Regions from separate parts of the Ensifer sp. M14 genome, predicted to be linked through region 3. Evidence: predicted binding sites of a transcription regulator. Region 3 holds the regulator's gene; each other region holds the start of a gene.
The links. Region 3 encodes LexA, which represses DNA repair genes until DNA is damaged. Its sites were predicted from a motif close to TGTTCNNNNTGTGTTCNG; they were not measured.
Positions count from the first base shown of each region.

Region 1: the regulator LexA is predicted to act here: its motif matches at 3,308-3,325, upstream of BLJAPNOD_RS19330 (PA0069 family radical SAM protein).
Region 2: the regulator LexA is predicted to act here: its motif matches at 2,926-2,943, upstream of BLJAPNOD_RS20975 (putative DNA modification/repair radical SAM protein).

Region 1 covers NZ_QJNR01000004.1:3,968,839-3,975,369, reverse strand. Annotated here, with positions in the region: gene BLJAPNOD_RS19340 (F0F1 ATP synthase subunit B) at 1-325, shown strand, start outside; gene BLJAPNOD_RS19335 (ribonuclease HII) at 985-1,635, opposite strand; gene BLJAPNOD_RS19330 (PA0069 family radical SAM protein) at 2,083-3,240, opposite strand; gene BLJAPNOD_RS19325 (glycosyl transferase) at 3,439-3,966, shown strand; gene moaB (molybdenum cofactor biosynthesis protein B) at 4,328-4,870, opposite strand; gene BLJAPNOD_RS19315 (4-(cytidine 5'-diphospho)-2-C-methyl-D-erythritol kinase) at 4,872-5,783, opposite strand; gene BLJAPNOD_RS19310 (tetratricopeptide repeat protein) at 5,791-6,531, opposite strand, start outside.
Region 2 covers NZ_QJNR01000004.1:4,324,470-4,331,000, forward strand. Annotated here, with positions in the region: gene BLJAPNOD_RS20965 (LysR family transcriptional regulator) at 1-81, shown strand, start outside; gene BLJAPNOD_RS20970 (UdgX family uracil-DNA binding protein) at 221-1,690, opposite strand; gene BLJAPNOD_RS20975 (putative DNA modification/repair radical SAM protein) at 1,690-2,922, opposite strand; gene msrA (peptide-methionine (S)-S-oxide reductase MsrA) at 3,198-3,704, opposite strand; partial or broken gene BLJAPNOD_RS36030 (peptide-methionine (R)-S-oxide reductase) at 3,701-3,808, opposite strand; gene BLJAPNOD_RS20990 (extracellular solute-binding protein) at 3,955-4,935, opposite strand; gene BLJAPNOD_RS20995 (iron ABC transporter permease) at 5,001-6,531, opposite strand, start outside.
Region 3 covers NZ_QJNR01000004.1:2,952,433-2,958,963, forward strand. Annotated here, with positions in the region: gene BLJAPNOD_RS14180 (DUF4242 domain-containing protein) at 180-467, shown strand; gene BLJAPNOD_RS35625 (hypothetical protein) at 647-790, shown strand; gene BLJAPNOD_RS14185 (hypothetical protein) at 1,266-1,553, shown strand; gene BLJAPNOD_RS14190 (hypothetical protein) at 1,603-1,842, opposite strand; gene lexA (transcriptional repressor LexA) at 2,023-2,742, shown strand; gene BLJAPNOD_RS14200 (hypothetical protein) at 2,863-3,195, opposite strand; gene BLJAPNOD_RS14205 (hypothetical protein) at 3,825-3,971, shown strand; partial or broken gene BLJAPNOD_RS36475 (GFA family protein) at 4,160-4,303, shown strand; gene BLJAPNOD_RS14215 (hypothetical protein) at 4,880-5,491, opposite strand; tRNA gene BLJAPNOD_RS14220 (tRNA-Cys) at 6,222-6,295, opposite strand.

The DNA.
Region 1 (6,531 bases), 1.0 Mb from region 3:
CCAGGCTCTCGTTGCCGAGTACCAGCGCAAGCGCAAGGATGCCGAAGCGGAAGCTGCCGGTATCGTTGCCGCCGCCCAGCGCGAAGCTGAAATGCTGACCGCAGAAGCCAAGCAGAAGACGGAGGAATTCGTCGTCCGCCGGACCGCGCTGTCGGAACAGAAGATCAAGCAGGCCGAAAGCGACGCGATCAACGCCGTCCGTTCGGCTGCCGTCGATCTGGCCATCAGTGCTGCCGAAAAGGTTGTTGCTGCCAAGGCGGATGCCGGCGTCCAGAGCGAGCTGTTCAAGAAGGCACTTGGAGAAGTCAAGTCGCGCCTGAACTAAGCTTCGGCTGCAAGACACGATCTGAAACCCCGCCATGTGCGGGGTTTTTTCGTTTCGAAACTTTGTCGGGTGTGCAGACGTTTCACCGGAATGTGGCCCGCAGCGCCGGGCGTCAAAGACGACGCGCAAGGGATGGGGTCACGCTCTGGGACCTGCTGCTTGATTTTCTGCGCAAATCGATGCCGATTTAAGGGGCTGCGCAGTCGGAAGGCCAGAGTTGTGCCGTTCGATGGTGCGCAAGCTTTCAGCCGAGGACTGTATCGGGCCGGCGAAATAGGGCGACAAACCGAACGCACAGTGCGAGCGGTCGGTTTGGTTGGCACGCCATGTGTCAAATGTGACGCGCAAGGGAAGCGGTAACGCTTCAAACCAGCTGCATAATTTTCGGCTTGAATCGGTTCTGATTTAACGGGCCTTGCATTGAGGTCGGAGCGCTCGCCAATGGGGCGCGCTGAACTGGTCGACTTTCACCGGCAAGGCGCTGTCCAAAGCGCCCTTCGCGGCGCGTCCGCCAACAGCGGCCGTTGTAGCTGTCCCGATCGTTACAGCGCCGGCCTCCTACATGGCGGGCAGCGGACGCTTCCCGCTATGAACGGCCTCCATGTCCTTCCCATGAGCAGGTTCGGGAGTCGTGCAGGAGGCTCTGCCGACGTCGACCGTCAGTCCTTGCGCAGCGGACGGAAGCTCATGCGATGCAGCGGGCAGGGACCTTTGGCATCGATTGCCTTGCGGTGCACCACCGTTGCGTAACCGGCATGGACCGCAAAGCCATAGCCGGGGTGAGCGATGTCTGCCCGTTCCATCATGCGGTCGCGCGTCACCTTCGCAACGATCGAGGCTGCAGCGATCGAAAGCGAGCGGGCGTCGCCCTTGACCACCGCCTTGGCGTGGCACCCGAGGCCTGGCGGCACATCGCGGCCGTCGACCAGCACGAAGCGAGCCGTCAGCGACAGGCCGTCGACGGCCCTGCGCATCGCTTCGAGGCTGGCCTTGCGAATGTCGATGCTATCGATCGTTGCGGCCGAGGAAGAAGCGATCGAAACCGTGGCAGTTGTCAGGATCTCGTCGAACAATCGTTCGCGCGCCGCTGCGCTCAACTTCTTGCTGTCGTTCAGTCCGTCGGGAATGGCGTCCGGATCCAGAATGACGGCGGCGGCAACGACGGGGCCGGCAAGTGGCCCGCGTCCCGCTTCGTCGGCACCAGCGACAGGCCACGCACCGTCCTTTCGGGCGGCCAGCTCGAAGCTGAAGTCCGGCACAAGGAGAACATCCGGGAAAAGGGGAGAATCGATCGATCTGCGATGTGTCATGCGGCGAAACTCGCATGATCGACCGATTCTCTTCAAGTCCCCCGACCCGAGTGCGGCGGCAGCCGGGGGTATGCCAGCGTCATCCCGAGGCACGAGGGAGACGCCGGAATTCTCTTCTGTCACGGCGCGTCGGCCATGACGGGCGACGCCCGCAATTGCCTGCGCCGGCTTTCCCATCGGCATCAGATGCCGATCTCCAGTGGCCTGCGTCATTTCAAACGCCTGGCGGCTGCGCTAGGGGCCTGAATTATCGAATGTTTTTAGCTATGGATCGAATATGATCCAAGCAAACATGCAATCGATATCTGAAGCCGCAGCGCCAAGGCCGAGGTTGGCCGGCCTTCCGCCCGACAATCGAGGTCCACAGACCTCCGGGCGGGATCTCGCATCCTTCTACCCATCCGGAAAACTCTCGGCCTCCAGCGACATACGCAAGACATGTTGCCGCTAGAGCAGCGAAAGCTGGACGCCCGTCCCAAGCGGCGGGACGAAGATGTCGTCGCGCAATTGTCGGCGGTTGAGGTTGAGACCGAGGCGCTTGGCTGCAAGCTCGAATCGTCGACCGATCTGCCAGGCATAGGGTCCAGCACCCTTCATCCGCTTTCCGAACTCGGCATCGTAATCCTTGCCGCCGCGCATCGAACGGATGAGTGACATCACATGCCGATAGCGGTCGGGGTAGTTGCGCAGCAGCCAGTCGCGAAAGAGCGGGCTGACCTCCAGCGGCAAGCGCAACAGCACGTAGGTCGCTTCCAGTGCTCCTGCCGCCCGCGAGGTCTCCAGCACCCGCTCGATCTCATGATCGTTCAGGGCCGGGATGATCGGCGAAACCAGGACACCCGTCGGAATGCCTGCCTCCGTGAGGGCGCGTATCGCTTCCAGTCGTTTGGAAGGGGTCGAAGCGCGCGGTTCCATCGTGCGTGCCAGCTTTCGGTCGAGCGTCGTCACCGAAATGCCGACCCGTGCCAGTCCCTTTTCGGCCATCGGTGCAAGCAGGTCGATGTCGCGCGTCACCATCGCCGACTTCGTCACGATCATGACAGGGTGGTTGGCCGCCTGCAGCACTTCGAGGATCTGGCGCATGATCCGCCATTCCTTCTCGATCGGTTGATAGGGATCGGTGTTGGTGCCGATCGCAATCGGCCGCACCTTGTAGTCCGAGCGGGCAAGTTCGCGCTCCAGCAGGCGCGGGGCATCAGGCTTGGCAAAGAGCTTCGCTTCGAAATCAAGTCCGGCCGAAAGCCCCATGAAGGCGTGCGTCGGACGGGCGAAACAATAGATGCACCCGTGCTCGCAGCCGCGATAGGGGTTGATCGAGCGGTCGAAGGAGATGTCAGGAGAATCGTTGCGGCTGATCACCGAGCGCGGCTTTTCCACCTGCACTTCCGTCTTGAAGGGTGGGAGGTCTTCGAGGCTCTCCCAGCCATCGTCGAAAGCCTCGCGCGCCTGCTGTTCGAACCGGCCCGACATGTTCAGCCCGGCGCCCCGTCCGCGGCGGCGGTCAACCTCGATCCGGAGACCGGTTCCGCTCATCAAAGCTTCGGCAACCTCTGCCGTGTTGGCAGGTGCCAGCGCACCCTGCTTGATCTGAGACAGCTCGTTCATCGGAATCTCCGAGGGATCGCTGAAGTTTGATCCCGTTTTGTTCTGATTATTTTCCTATCGCGAAAACAAGAACAATTCAAGAACAAAAATCATACGCCTGAATTCTAAGCGAGAGCCTTCAGACGGTTCACAAACTGGGCGGGAGTGATCATGCCATACGGCGATAGCATTTTACGCTGCAATGCGGTAGGAACAGCTATGCTGACGATCATCATGGAAACGCGCGACAACGAGGCGGAACTGGCACAGACGCTATCCGTGCTCGTGGCAGGTGCCGTGGAGGGATTGGTCAGTGATGTCATCATCCTCGATCACGGCTCCAAGGACGGGTCGGTGCATGTGGCCGATGCCGCCGGTTGCCGTTTTTGCGTCGATTGGGATCTGGGCGAAATCGTGCGCTCGGCGCGTGGCGAATGGCTGATGCTGCTGGAGCCGGGTGCGCGGCCGATCGGGCGCTGGGTGGACGAACTCGTCGAGTACGTGTCGCTTCACAAGAGCCCGGCGCGCTTCTCTCCGTCGCGGTTGCACCGCAAGCCGCTGCTGCAGCGTATTTCGCGGCGAGGAAAGCCGCTCGAGGCCGGTTTCCTCATGCGCAAGGGTGACGCCTTGGCCGTTGCGCGCGGGAAGATGCTGCTGAGCGATATGACGAATATCCGCGCGGTGCGAAAGCTTGCGACCGAGCTGGTGCCGGCGTGGGTTGCAGTCGACAGCCGCCAGAGCATCTAGAACACGAGCTGGTGCCAACAAAAAAGGTGCCAGTCCTGCGGACGGCACCTCCAAGCGGCTACCAAATATCCTTGCTAGCAAATTCGAGTCCGAGCGACCGGGCGAGCCGCGCGTCGTATGTTTTGTTTCCCCTCGCCGGGGGGACATCGGCGATGGGTTCGTCTTTGCTCCGTTTGAAGGATTTGCTCGGGTCTCGTTGCGGTCCTTCAATGCAGGCTGACGGATGAAGCTGTAGCAGACAGGCAGGCGCTTGCCAGTTCCCCAGGGAACAGCCCCGCTCCCAGCGGGACCGGGTTCATCGATTGCCGCTCGCCCGCTCCGGCGTCTTGCAAGACGCGCCGTAGGTCGAAGACTGCGCCGCTCAGCCCCGCTTCAGGTGCTCGTCGAGCCGCGGCATGATCTCGACGAAATTGCACGGCATGTGCCGATAGTCGAGCTGCTGCTTGAGAATGCCGTCCCACGCATCCTTGCAGGCCCCGGGCGAACCCGGCAGGACGAAGATGAAGGTGGCGTTGGCGACGCCGCCGGTCGCGCGCGACTGAATCGTCGAGGTGCCGATCTTCTCGTAGGAAATCCGGTGAAAAACTTCCGAGAAGCCATCCATGCGCTTCTCGAACAGCGGCTCCAGCGCCTCCGGCGTGACATCGCGGCCGGTGAAGCCGGTTCCGCCTGTGGTGATCACCACGTCGATTGTGTCGTCAAGCGTCCAGGCCTCCACCTGGTCGCGGATCTCCTGGCGGTCGTCGGGCACGATCGCGCGCGCTTGGAGACGATGGCCGGCATCGCGGATGCGGGCTTCGAGCGTATCGCCGGATTTATCGTCGGCCAGCGTGCGCGTGTCGGAGACCGTCAGAATGGCGATGCCGACGGGCACGAAAGGGCGATTGTCGTTGATCCCGGCCATGCTAATTCCCCCTGCCCACGGTTCTTGCGGCGAGAACGTACCATTCGGGGTGGGCGGCAGAAAGAGTGTCTGCAGCGTGCCGCGCGCTTTCGTCGCTATCGAACAAGCCGAAGCAGGTGGCGCCCGAACCGGACATCCGAACCAGCGCGGCGCCGGTCTTTGCCAGCGCGTTCGAGACGTCGGCGATAACAGGCTGCAGCAGGCAAGCCGGCGGCTCAAGATCGTTGCGCATGGTGGCCATGGCCGCAAGCCAGGCAGCAGGGGTTTCGAGCCTGACGGGGAGGGACAGCGGCGGGTTGCTCTTTTTTTTCAGCGTCCGGAAGATCACCGGCGTCGAGACGGCGACCAGGGGATTGACCAGCACGATCGGAAAAGCGGGAAGCTCCGGGGCGGGGGTGATCTCCTCGCCGATGCCGCGGGCAACAAGCGGCCGCCCGTCGAGACACATCGGCACATCGGCACCAAGCCGGAGCGCCAAGGTGGCGAGAGATACCGGCTCGATCCGGACATTCCACAGATCGAGCAATCCACGCAGCGCTGCGGCCGCGTCGGCAGACCCGCCACCAATCCCCGAGGCAATGGGCAGGTTCTTTTCGAGATGAATATGAACCGGGGCCGTGTCGAGGCCCTCTAGGGCGAGGGTCTGGCGCAGCAGGTCCCGCGCCTTGAGCACGAGATTGCCGCCTTGGTCATCGCCCGTCACTGAAAGTTCGGCGGCGAATGGCCCGGAGAGAGTGAACCGGTCCTCGCTCGACGGCGCGAGGCCGATGCGGTCGCCCCGATCGGCAAAGGTAACGAGACTTTCGAGAAGATGGTGGCCGTCGGCCCGTTGGCCGACGACATGCAGTGCCAGATTGATCTTGGCGGGCGCCGCCCGCGTTAGCGCGAAGCCCGCGATCTCGCCTTCAGGCATGCTGGTATCAGGACTTCTTGTCCGGTGCAGGCGCCTGCGGGGTGACCTTCTTCGGCGCGGTCTCCTTGGCGTCGGCGGAGGCCGGAACCTCTTCCTTCAGCGCCGGCAAGCCGTTTTCGATCTTGGCCTTGATCTTCGGAATCTCGGCTTCCTCGGGCTTCAGCTCAAGCGTCTGCGTCCATTGGAACACGGCTTCCAGCTTGCGGCCGACGCGCCAATAGGCATCGCCGAGATGGTCGTTGATCGTCGGATCGCCGGCCATCAGCTCGGCAGCTTTTTCAAGCTCGACCACCGCATCGTCGAAGCGGTTCATGCGGAAATAGGCCCAGCCGAGCGAATCGACGATGTATCCGTCATCCGGCTTCAGCTCGACCGCCTTGCGGATCATGTCGAGCCCTTCTTCCAGGTTGATGTTCATGTCGACCCAGGAATAGCCGAGATAGTTCAGCACCTGCGGCTGATCGGGGTTGAGCTCGAGAGCCTTGCGGAAGCTCGGCTCGGCCTTGTCCCAGAGCTTCTGGCGCTCATAGGCAATGCCGCGCTGGAAGAACACGGTCCAGTCGCTGCGCTTCGGCACCGCGCCGATCTGATCAACGGCCCGGTCGTAAAGCTCGCCCATCTCCTTGTAATCCTTGGCATCGGAAAGCACGCTGCCATAGGCGAGATAGTTGCGGATGTTCTTCGGATCGACGTCGATCAGCGCCTTCAAATGCTTCTTGGCTTCCTCCACCTTGCCGATGCCGGCAAG
Region 2 (6,531 bases), 1.4 Mb from region 3:
CCCTGGCTGGATCCGGCATACAACTTTGTTCCCAACCATGGCTCGGACGGCAGCCCAGCCGCGCACCTTGAGACGTTCTAACAGGCACCATACCCGGCCTGGCAAGACGGTCGCTTCGACTTCGAGCCATCGCCGGAGCGACGTGCGTCCCGGCCTGACAGCCGCGCACGGCAATCGGCCATCTCTGCCGGCCGGAGTTTCGCGACCAGCCGAACCATTTTCATGACCAGCGCGCTTCGAACGCAGCGACTGTGGCAAGGTCCCGCTTAAAATGGGCCATCTCGACCTCTCGGCGCGCGGCATCCGGAATGCGCAGCAGGAAGGATGGATGAACTGTGACGAACACGGCCGGACCATGGTCTGAGCGCCGTATCGATCCCCTGACATCGGCCATCTTCGGGCGCTCGCCGGTGAGCGCGAACAGCGCTGTCGCCCCCAGCGCCACGACCAGCTTCGGCTTGACCAATGCCAGCTCCAGATCGAGCCACCATCTGCAATGTTCGACCTCGCCGGCATCGGGTCTTTGGTGCAGGCGCCGCTTGCCACGCATCTCGTATTTGAAATGCTTGACGGCATTGGTGACATAGAGGGAACGGCGATCGAGCCCGGCTTCGTGCGCCGCCGCGTCAAAAAGCTTGCCGGCCGGTCCGACAAAGGGTCGCCCTGCCAGATCCTCCTGGTCTCCGGGCTGTTCGCCGACGATCATGATTGGGGCATCGGTCGGCCCTTCTCCGAACACCGTCTGCGTGGCGCTGCAATGGAGCGGGCACCGCGTACAGCCGGCAGCCTCGGCACGAAGGCCCTCCCATGTCCCGCGCAACGGCGGCGGCTCATCTCGCGGCGCGTTTGCTGCGGCCTCAATGCGCGCATGAAAGGCCGGCGGGTCTCTAGCTATTCGCTCGCCCATGGCAACGACGCTCGCCTCCGCACCTGCGATCATCGCGGGTATGAGCGAGGCCTCCGGCAGATTTTTCCAATACTTCTTCGGCATTTCCGCCTGCATCGCCTTCACCTTCAGTCGCGCAGGATTGAAAATGCTGGAAAAATAGGTGCGCCAGAGTTCTTCGGTGTCGTCCGACAACGAGGTCTTTTGGCCCGGAGTTGACGACACCTCCAGCACCTTGCCGTCCCAAGCGGCGATGCCGCGCGGGGTTGCGATCATCCAATCCATGTCGAAAAACCGCCTGTGAAAGAACGGTGCGACCCGAGCGACGATGTAATGATCCGGTTCGAACCATGCGACGAACCGGCGGCGGACGGCCTCTCCACACGGACCGACCTCCTTGAAACGAACAAAGGCCGTCATCTTGTGGCTGTCGCGCCGGACCGATTTCGCCAATCCGTGCAGAGCCGCGACATCGCCATCCGTTGCGATACCCAGCAGGTTTCGATCCCGTTGCAGCCGATGGAGAACGCGGTAGAGAACGCCGAAACGAACCGGATCGGCATGACAAATGGCAGCGACCGCAAGGTCAAGGAACAGCCTGGGCACAGTCAACGCCGGTGAGGCATGCTCCAACGGCGCTTGCTTCTCCGGATCACCGCGCTCCCGATCAAACAGATCGGCGCTTGCACCGGCCCCTTGATGCCATTCAACCGCCTCTGGCGGCACACCCGCCAGCAGCAGCCTGCGCGCCGCATCGCGCCATTCGCCCAGCTCTCCACGTCCTTCCAGGGCAACGACCCGCATCAAAACAGATCCAGCTGTTCGGGCCTGGGCTCGAACATCGAGCGCAAATCCGATCGGTCGATCAACTTGTGCGGCGTCCAGCCCTCCGTCGACAGGAATGGACGCACCTTCTTGACCGAGACGTGCAGGCGGGCGAGATCCTCCAACCTCAGACGACGCAAACGACGTGCAGAAAGAATGGCCCTCACGGCCTTCGTGCCAAGGCCTGGAACGCGCAACAGCGCCTCTCTCGACGCGGCATTGACGTCGAGCGGGAAAAAATGCCGATTGGCCAGCGCCCACGAAAGCTTGGGGTCAAGCTTGAGATCGAGCATGCCATCCGGCTGGTTGGCGGTAATCTCATCGATGTCGAACCCATAGAAACGATAGAGCCAGTCCGCCTGATAAAGCCTGTGCTCGCGCATCATCGGTGGCTTGATCAGCGGCAGCTTGCGGGACGCATCGGGAATGGGACTGAAGGCCGAATAGTACACCCGGCGCAATCCGTAGCTGCCATAGAGCCTGGCGCTCGTGGCAAGGACCACTCGGTCATTTGCCTCGTCGGCTCCGACGATCATCTGTGTGCTTTGACCCGCCGGCACGAAGCGTTTCCTTCGCTTGGTCTGCAGTGTCGCGTCATTGGCCTCATCGATCTTCAGCCGCAACTCCCCCATCGATCTGCGGATATTACCCGGCCGCTTTTCCGGCGCGTAGGCCGCAAGGCCCGCATCGGTCGGAAGTTCGATGTTGATGGAAAGCCGGTCGGCATAAAGACCGGCTTGCTCGACCAGAAGCGGCGACGCCTCGGGGATGGATTTCAGATGAATGTATCCTGAGAAATTGTGGTCAACGCGCAAAGCCCGGGCGATGCGGACCATCTCTTCCATCGTGTAATCCGATGACCGAATGATACCGGATGAGAGAAACAGCCCTTCGATATAGTTGCGCCGGTAGAATTCCATCGTCAGCCAGACGACTTCTTCGACCGTAAACCTGGCCCGCTCGACATTGCTTGACGACCGGTTGATGCAATAGGCGCAGTCGTAGATGCAGAAGTTCGTCAGCAGTATCTTGAGGAGCGAAATGCATCTGCCATCGGGAGCGTAGGCATGACAAATGCCGGAGCCTTCCGTCGACCCCAACCCGCCGGTGTCCGCCGAGCTTCGCTTGACGGTTCCACTCGAAGCGCACGAGGCGTCGTACTTTGCCGCATCCGAGAGGATTGCGAGCCGTTCTTTGAGTGACTTCTTCATGTTTGTTCACTATATGTTCCATTCGCACTTGCGTCAACATTCAAGCTGCTGCAATCCGGCTCGTGCGCGGCTTTGCGATTTTGCAGGCTGGCCGAAGACCGTTGGGGATAGCGACGGCCGCGGGCCGGGCGATATCGATGGCACCTTCGAGCGAGGCGGTTGGAGCCACTCGTTCCGGCGGGCCAGCGATGGGCATGGGGCCGCAACGGCGAGGGTATCCGACGTTCCAGCTTTCGAGCCGGAACGCCTTCCACCGTTGCCAGGCAGGCTGCAGCCTAGGCGGCCGCCTCCCGCTTGGGCAGCACCCAATTCGCCCGCGGAAAGTGGCAAGTGTAGCCGTTCGGATAACGCTTCAGGTAGTCCTGGTGCTCCGGCTCCGCTTCCCAGAAGTCGCCAGCCGGCTCGACCGATGTCACGGCTTTTCCTGGCCAAAGGCCCGACGCGTCCACATCCGCGATGGTATCTTCGGCTATTCGCCGCTGCTCATCCCCAAGAACGTAAATCGCCGATCGGTAGGAGGTGCCGATATCGTTGCCCTGCCGGTCGAGCGTGGTTGGATCGTGAATCTGGAAGAAGTACTCCAGAATCCGGCGATAGCTGATCATCTCGGGATTGAAAACGATCTCAATGGCTTCAGCGTGTGTACCATGGTTGCGATAGGTGGCATTGGCCACATCGCCGCCGGTATAGCCCACGCGGGTCTCGATGACACCGGGCAGCGCTCGGATCAGATCCTGCATGCCCCAGAAGCAGCCACCAGCCAAAACAGCTTTCTCGGTCATTTGTTAGTCTCCACTTGCTTGAGATAGGCACCATAGCGCCCGGCGTCCATTTCGCCGAGCGGAATGAACCGCAGTGCCGCGGAGTTGATCCAAGAACGCAGCCCGGCGCAGGCAAAGACTTCAGACCCGGCGCAACGCAAGTCAGGGATGGTGGCGTGCAGGCGGGAGAGTTGCCCGCACACCACCCCACGCCGTAAGGAAGTCGCGTTGAGGCGCGAGCCCGAGGCGGCTTCCTTGCGCGGCAGGATCGCTACTTGCTCGACCCGGCCTTCGGCAGAGCCGCCCATTCCGCGAGGAATGCATCGCGGCTGCGGGCGGCCTCTTCCTCGTCGATCTTGAAGACCTTGATCGAGGCGAGTTCCGGCAGCTTCACGAAGTCGGAAACCTGGATGTCCGTGCGGCTCGGACGGCGAAAGGCGACCTTCAGCAGCTCGATCTGCGCTTCCTTGGAGAGCAGCGTATCGATTGTCTTCTTGGCGTTGTCGCCAGCCGGCGCACCCTTGACCAGCGCGGCGAATTCCGGCGTCGTGAAGGTTCCCGAGGACGGGTAGACGATGCTGATCTCCGTCTGGCCGCCGTCGACATAGCTGTAGCTGTTCGTCTCGAAGGTGAAGCCGACGGCATATTCGCCCATGGCCACGCCCTTCGGCACGGCCGAAGACGAACTGCTGACGACGAGGTTGGCAACCAGCGCCTTGTAGGTCGTCTCATCGAGCAGCTTCGACAGACCCCAGACGATCGTGTAGCCGGTCGAGCTGTTGGCCGGATCGGGCAGGACGATACGACCCTTCCAGGTCGGATCGGCGAGGTCCTTCCAGTCGGCCGGCGCTGCGGCGCCGTTCAGCTGTTCGGTGTTCACCATCACGGTAACGACATGGACGTTGGCGGGCTGGAAGTAATCTTCGGGAACACGCAGGTCCGCAGGCATCGCGGCCAATTCCGGCGAGGTGTAGGGTTCGAGCACATCCTTGAAAGCGCCCATGGTGTTGGCCGAGGACGACCAGAAGACGTCGCCCTGGGGGGCGGCCTTCTCCGCCTCGATGCGGCGCAGCAAGACACCGCTGCCGCCGGTAATGATGCCGGTCGTCACCCCCGTCTTCTCCTTGATGACGGCCTGCACGGCCTCGACGGCCGGGACCGGGTTGGTGGTGTAGATTACGGGATCGGCGGCCTCGGCGCCCGCGGCGGCAAAGCCGGCGAGAAGCATGGTCGTTGCGGCAAGTTTCATCATGGCAGTTCCTCCTGGTTGGTCTGAGATCGGCCGCGTCCCTCACGCGGCCGGATGGTCGTTGATCTTCACTTCGAACCGAACAGGTCCACCTTGAACACGGTCGTGGCGATCACGACCGGCAGCAGGATCACGGCGACCAGCACCAGGCCATAGGCCGAGGCATAGGCCATCAGGCCCGAGTCGATCAGCCGGAAGATCTGGATCGGCAAGGTTTCGCGGCCGCCGGAATAGACGAGCAGCGAGGCCGAGAGTTCGGAAACGGTGGTCGTCCAGGTCAGGATCGCGGCCGAGGCGACGGCGGGCAGCATCATCGGCAGCACCACGCGCAGGAACGTCCTGAACGGCGGCGAGCCGAGGCTGATCGAGGCTTCTTCGATGGAGTTCGGGATGTTGTGCAGGATCGCCTGACCGTTGCGCATGCCGAAGGGCATGCGGCGGATGACATAGGCGAGCACGATGATCGTCGAGGTGCCGGTCAGCGAAAGGAAGCCATCGTTGAAGGAGGCGAGAAGCCCGACGCCGAGAACGGTGCCCGAGAGCGCCAGCGGAATGGCCGAGACATAGTCGATCAGCGGCGTCACCAGGTTCGGTTTCTTGACGACGAGGTAGCTGACCAGCGTGCTGAAGGCGACCGAAATGAGCGTTGCGATGCCGGCGTAGAGGATCGAGTTGACCAACGGACCGGGCGCCGTGATGAAGACGCGGGCCACGTTGTCGAGCGTCCATTCGCCCCAGCGCATGACGGGGCCGCGCGAAACCGTGAAGGCGCCGACGGCAATGGTGACGAGCGGCAAGAGCGAGATGGCAACGACGACGCCGGCCGCAGCGCTGACGAGCACGCCCTGGCCACCCTTCAGCGGCTGGGGCTTGGCGCCCCTGCCCTGCACGATCTCGTAGCGGCCCCCGGCGATGATGCGGCGGTTGACGAAGAGCAGACCCATGACGATCAACACGGAGGTGCTGGCAAGCGTGCTCTGCATGGTGAGGTTGCTTGCCCCCTCCGCCACGGCCGCCTGGTAGATCGCGACCGAGAGCAGCGGCACGTTATGGCCAAGGATGGTCGAGATCGCAAAATTGCCGACGACCATGGTGAAGACAAGCAGCGCCGAGGCAAGGATCGCCGGGCGAATGACCGGCAACATGACATGGAAGCGCGAGCGCACCGGCGCCGTTCCGAGGCTTTGGGCGGCTTCCTCGAGCTGCGCATCGAATTTGCCGATGGCCGCCACCGTACCGATGTAGACATAGGTGTAGTAGATGAAGCTCATCGAGGTGATGAGGCCGAACCAGCCGTAGAAACTCGGAAGGAAGATCCCGTGGCCCTTCAGGAAGCGGGTGATGACGCCGTTGTTACCAAGGATCATCAGCCAGGTCTGCGCCGTCACGACTTCCGGAATGACCAAGGTGATAAGCGGCAGCAGCGTGATCAGCAGCTTGCCGCGGAAACGGAAGCGCGCCGAGACATAGGCAAGGGGCACGCCGATCAGCGTCGAACACAAGGTGACGACGCAGGCGAGCACCAGCGTATTGCCGATGGCCGCTAGGCTGCGCCCATCATGCATGAGCTGGACCCAACCCGAGCCGCCGTCTCCGAAG
Region 3 (6,531 bases):
GAACGCTCCAACCGCTCGATCCGGCTCGCTTGAAAGCGAACTGAAAAGCGACTTTCGACCGGGCTCCGGAGACTTCCGGTAAAATCGCCGTGATACGGCTTATGGTAACCGAAAACGTTGACTCCCGCTTCATTAGGGCGCCTTCATATGTGGTCATCCAACAGTTGAGGAACTGAGCGATGCCCACCTTCATCATAGAGCGTGAAGTACCCGGAGCCGACAAGCTTAGTCAGGACGACCTCTGCGCGCTGTCGGCGAAATCCAACGCGGTCGTTGCAGATCTTGGCGTGCCCTACACATGGATCACCAGCTACGTCGCCGGCGACAAGATTTATTGCGTCCACGAGGCGCCAACCGCCGACGTTATTCGCGAACATGCAGAAAGAAGCGGATTTCCGGCCAACAGGATCACCGAAGTCGCCGCCGTGATTGGGCCTACGACAGCATCTCAGGGTCGCGGCAAATAGCCGAATCGGTGTTACAATCACACCAGCGGAACACTGACTTCATTGCAGGCCATGCCGCCCGCCCGAACCAATGCGCACCGAGCGCCGTCATTGACTTCCGGCCGTATCAATGCACGCTAGTCCGCCGGTCATTCGGCGCCCACAAGGGCTCCCCGGCACGCCTTTCCAAGGAGACGATCATGGCAAAAGGTCAAGTGCGAAGCAACCGCGAGGTTAGAAAGCCCAAGAAGGACAAGACCGTCAAAGCCGCCGTTACGCCAGAAGGCTCCCAGGTGAAGCTTGCAGGCAGCAGCTTCTCTTTGGGCAAGAAAGACAAAAAGTAAGGCAGCCGCTCCGACTTCGTGAACCAAATACGCCTGTACGTTTTATCAGTGGCCAGTCGGACGGGATGTGCACGTCTCCGCACATCCTGGGCGACTGGTCCCGCGACGAGAAACCAGAAATGATGCCGGCTCCGCAGGACACCCGACCGGCGCGTGAACCTTCCCGCAGACACAAGGAACACTGCGGGCGGCGGCACTTGCCAATCGTCCCGATTGCAGCCGCGAAGATCGATCCGCCGCCAGCCATGCCGCCTGAGGTCGATGCCGGAGGAGTAAAAAACGCCCCGAAACGCTCGCTCTTCCCGCCAATCTTCGTGTCTTCGCGGCCACAGCTTGAAGGGTCGTCATCGTCTTTCGCAAAGAACTGTTGAACACCGCGCGGTACGCGGTCTGCTTGCTGGACTCCGGAACGAAAGCACGGTTCACATCGTTAACCAATCTATCGGCACCACTTCTGACCTAGCGGACGTCCATCGTGCTTGCAGCCTTGCTTATCGCCTCGATTATCGCATCGCCCCACATCGCCCTCAGCGCGGCCACGGTCGACGACCTGCAAACCGACTTCGAATTGGCCATCCCCTGCCAGCAGATCGACGGTCGGAATGTCTGGAAAGGCTCGATCGCCTATTATATCCAGTCGTTCGTCTATCAAGGCGACACGCCGGTCGCGACCGACGCGGCAGATGCGGTGCTGCCGGAGGACAACTCGGCCGAGACCGTGAAGGAATTCGAGGACGCCTGTTCTGCAACGCAGCCGGCTTGAAACGCCCTCTCCTTCTTTGATGCCCGCCTTGCAACGGCTTATTGCCGAGCTATTCCCACTCGCTTCCGTTACTGGCTGCGCATCCGTGCGGCGGCAGTCCGTTGCCGAAGGTGCGCTTTAGCCGGCCACAACCCCACTGGCGGACCGGCCCCGGCATCATCGCGTTCAATGCGATGCCGACTTCATCGAACGGGCTCTGCCTGTTGTCGACGTATTGATACCAGCGAAACCCGAGGACGACGGTCGTTGCGATGACGATCGTCAACAGGATTCGAATCATCTTTTTCATTGCACCCTCATTCCGTGAAAAGCGCGAGGCATAGCAGCTCCGCATGGCATGCCCAGCACCGAGGCAGCCGATAGGCGCACAATTGATACAACATTCACCGAATTTTAGGCACTTGCGGAACACATATGGAACAGATAGTGTCTGTTCTTGATTTGTTTCACGCCTCTGGAGCGACTTGCCATGCTGACCCGCAAGCAACAGGAATTGCTTCTTTTCATCCACGAACGCATGAAGGAGTCTGGTGTTCCGCCATCCTTCGACGAGATGAAGGATGCACTCGACCTGGCATCGAAGTCGGGCATTCACCGGCTGATTACGGCGCTCGAAGAACGTGGTTTCATTCGGCGCCTTCCCAATCGCGCGCGCGCGCTTGAGGTCATCAAGCTGCCGGAAGCTTACGCGGGAAACGCTCAGCCGCGTCGCGGGTTTTCACCAAGCGTCATCGAGGGAAGCCTCGGCAAACCTCCTGCGCCCGCCCCGGCTGCCGCAAAAGCGCCGCCGGTGGCAGACAACAACTCCGTCTCGGTTCCGGTCATGGGCCGTATTGCCGCCGGCGTACCGATCTCGGCGATACAGAACAACACGCACGATATTACGGTGCCGCTCGATATGATCGGCAGCGGCGAGCACTATGCCCTTGAAGTGAAAGGTGATTCGATGATCGAGGCCGGCATCTTCGATGGCGACACGGTGATCATACGCAATGCCACCACAGCCAACCCCGGCGACATCATCGTCGCGCTTGTCGATGACGAAGAAGCGACGTTGAAACGCTTCCGGCGCAAAGGCGCGTCGATTGCGCTCGAGGCGGCCAATCCGGCCTACGAGACACGCATCTTCGGCCCCGATCGCGTCAAGATACAGGGCAAGCTCGTCGGCTTGATCCGCCGCTATCACTAAGCCAGATGACGTTGGCTGTCTTCCTGCTGGAAGGGCCTTCTTATGCTTGAACGTCTCGCCACCTCAAGGGGTAGCGAGACGGAAGTGATCAAGTCGAGCGCTTTAAGCACTCGACAATTTTCATTCGTGTATGGAGTACTCGCCCAACTCGCAGAGGTCCTGCGTGTCTTCGGTCGTATCGAGACCGGAGCCTTCCTCGAATTCGAAGCGCATGTCGTATTTGCAGACATCGCGTCCGTCGGCGATGGTAATTTCCATGCTCTCGCCCGGATTAAGCACCTGCCGCCCGAAGACATCGTCTTCCCACTGGTCGACGCCGACCGGCGACGTATAGAAGTTCGTCAGTACGGCTTTCGTCTTGTTCTTCAGCTGAAAGACGAGATCCTCAGCACTTGCGGTGGCCGTCGTTGCGGCAAAAATGGCAAGAGCGGTCAGGGCGATCTTACATTTCATTTTATGTCATTTCCTCCATTGTCGGTTTTGTTTGACGCTAGCTATACGGCTCGCATCGACGGAATATTCATTCCTGAACCCGTCTAGAGACAATTATCCTTGCACTGACAATACAGGCAGAATCACCATTTCGGGGTACGTCGCCGGCAAACCAGATGCGCGCACGATTATTGGCTGCGCCGACGCGTGAAGCGCACGCGCGGACGGCGGATTGCCTAGGAAAAGCAACCGTCCTTGGCGGCGAAGCAGTAGCAAGCAGACTTCGCCACAGCTGCGCCAGGTGCGCCCGGAACTTGACGGCCCGCGAAGCAGGGCACAACCGGCAAGCGCCGGAATCGACAGGCCACGTGATATCGTCGCGGCACAGCCAGCACGGTGGAATAAGATGGCGGTGCAATCATGCATCGGATTTGTAGCGATTGTCGCTCGCCCATCGAGGGCGCAGGTCAGCGCGTCAGGCACAAAGGGTGCGGGTGCAATCTTATAAACCGCATACGGACGGAGACCGGATCCGATGCTTATTCGAACCATGGCTGCCTTTAACCCGACCGCACCGGACGATCGCACCGTTGCCTTTCGACGATGGCAGCCTAGTTACCCATTCGCGTAACCAAGTGAGGAACTGCTGAATGAACCGTAATGGCCTTTATCTCGTCATCGCCGTGCTCGCTGTCGCCGTCATCGGGCTCGGCGTCTATGCTTATCGCGAAGAAACGAAACCTGCCGGTGTCGAGATCAAGATTGGCGAGGACGGCGTTTCCGTTCAGGAGAATTGAGCAGGCCGCGCATATTCCCAACGAGGCAGCGGGAGGTGGATTTCCGATCGGCGACAGCACGTTCCGCCGGCGACAGCCTTTAGATCCACTGGATACCCGGATGGTACTGCCGAGGGCTGGCATGGGCTGCACCGATATATTGAGACCCGGCTCCCCGATCGCCCCAGCCATTCATCGGCCGCCCCCTTGTCAACACCGCATGCCTCCAAGGCATCAGCCCGTTCGATTGCGAAGGACTGCCTGTCAACGACGGCAGCAATCACCCGCTGGACACCATGGATTTGACCGGGCCGAGGCTCCCGGGAACACTGAAGTTCATTCGGGCAAAATGACTGGCGCGGTCAGGGCACCAGCAGACCCACGCAGACAATTCGGCGCAAGAGAGTGATGGCGCCGCCACAGCACCACCGTTGCCGTCCGCCCGACGAGCGACGGTCACTGCGGCCGAAACATCAGTGTCGGGGCGTGACGAAGCTCCTCCAACGCCCAAGGCAAGACTTGCCTGCGTCTCACGGTTCTCCGCACTGAGCCGCAGGAGCGCATCTCAGGCAAGGTTTAACCGTTCTGGGAAACGATAGATGGAATCGAGATAGATTGCTGCTCCCCGGAAATTAAAGCCGACGCAGGATCGGCGTTCCGAAGGAGCGCTTCGAATATAAAGCTTTAGGTGAAATTTTGGAGGCCTCGCCCGGACTTGAGGAATGGCGGGATGTCAATCACTTACGGCAGCACGTTGCCACACTTTCATGAATTGTTTTCTTTTAAGAAGCAAAGGGCTCTGCCACAGCTTGCCACACCTCTTTTGCTGTCGGAGATCATCCAGGAATTCGATCGGCTGCCGTGCAGTGACGCAACCGATTGAAACAACAATCGTGGCATTCGGAAGATTTGGAGGCGAAGAAGGTCCTTCAGAAATTGAACCGCATGCCAAGGACATTTGCATTGGAGCCGCCGTGCATGTCGCCGAGCGTCCCCCAGGCTCCGGACCGGTGGTGAACCCGCCAGAAGAAATCGACGTTGGGCATTGTGTCGAAGGAAAGGTTCAACTCGGGGCCGAGATAGAACAGGGTTCTGGCGTTCCCGTTACGTTCCAGCTCGTTCTGGCGCTCCCGTCCTTCCTGAGTATGCGTGACATAGCTGATGCCAAACGTAAGGGCTGGCGAGATCCGGACAGCATCGCCAATCTCGAAACCGTCGTAGCGACCGACGACGCCGCCCCAGAATTCCGCATTCGGATGCCCGCCGAATCTTCCGGCGAGCCCCGCTTCCAGTCCGAACCTGAAGGAGCCCATCCTTGCCGGGAAGTACTGGTAGCCGACGCCTACGATCGGAAGGTCAGCGTATGTGACACCGAAAGGATTGCCTGCCTGGAGCATGTCCGCATCGACCATCGCGCCGCCGAAGGCGAATACCGACTGATCGACGTCGCGGTTCTGTGCCTGCGCGTCGGTTTTTCCCAAAAATGGCATCGTGGCAGCGCCGAGCAGCAGAGCAAGCGGGATGGCAGTTGAAGCCTTCATATCGGATCTATTACGAACGAGCGAGTGCCGAGCCGCAGCTTGGGCTGTGGTTTCGGCATGCGTTTGAATAGAAGAATTCCTGCCAAGTCCACCTCTCAGCGTTGCAGGACCAATTGTCTGCAAGAAAGGTTAAATTGCCATGTATGGCTAGCACCTTTGCCCCAGGAGAGGGCGCCAGCTTTCCGGAACCCTTGTAGCGCAGGCGATTGCGGCATGTCTAGCTAGAGGGGTTGTTCGGGACTTATTTTGTGACTTTGTGTCGCGATTTTGTTTTCGCCGACCATTCGGCGACCAACGTTTATAGCGAAATTTTACCGATCACATTTGTCCCTAGACCGATAGGTATGGGCCGCTTAACGGCTCCGTGCAGAATGGAGACCGATTGTGGACACAATCCCTTCCTTTACCGACCTGCCGGTAAAGGACTGCGTGAAGCCCGCCTGGTGGCCGTCTTCCTCTGCGCGTAGGCCACCTGGGCCGAAGGGTCTGACGACGATGTACGGACGGGAAGACTTCGAAGATCTAGACGCGGAATGCAGAGAGAGCCCGCCCAGCACGGCAGAGTGTCGCCCGCATCAAATGCGACGGAATCGGTGATCTTCTGTTGGCTGCGGGGGAAGATACTGAGGAGGAAAACGGAGCGAATTGCCACACCAAATGGAAATTCTGGTGTCCAGTGGATTTCGTCGCGAATAATTGCTTCACGAAATCAGTTCGTTAGGTGTGTCTTTGGAGGCCTCGCCCGGAATTGAACCGGGGTACAAGGATTTGCAGTCCTCTGCGTCACCACTCCGCCACGAGGCCTCACCGACTGAGATTATCAAGTCGTGGCGAGCGTTTAGAATGAATATAGAAAGAGTGCAAGAGGGTTCATTCTGAATGCGATCCTTTTTTCATTTTGAACAAGCGTTTCTATTCCGTTCTGTGGATGGCTGCTGCATGCGGCTGCGCCGCTCGCTCTTTCATGAAGAATGCATATCGCCGGTCACCCCCTCACCGCGCCCAAGCGGAACAACAAGGCGAGCGATTGGGGCGCTATT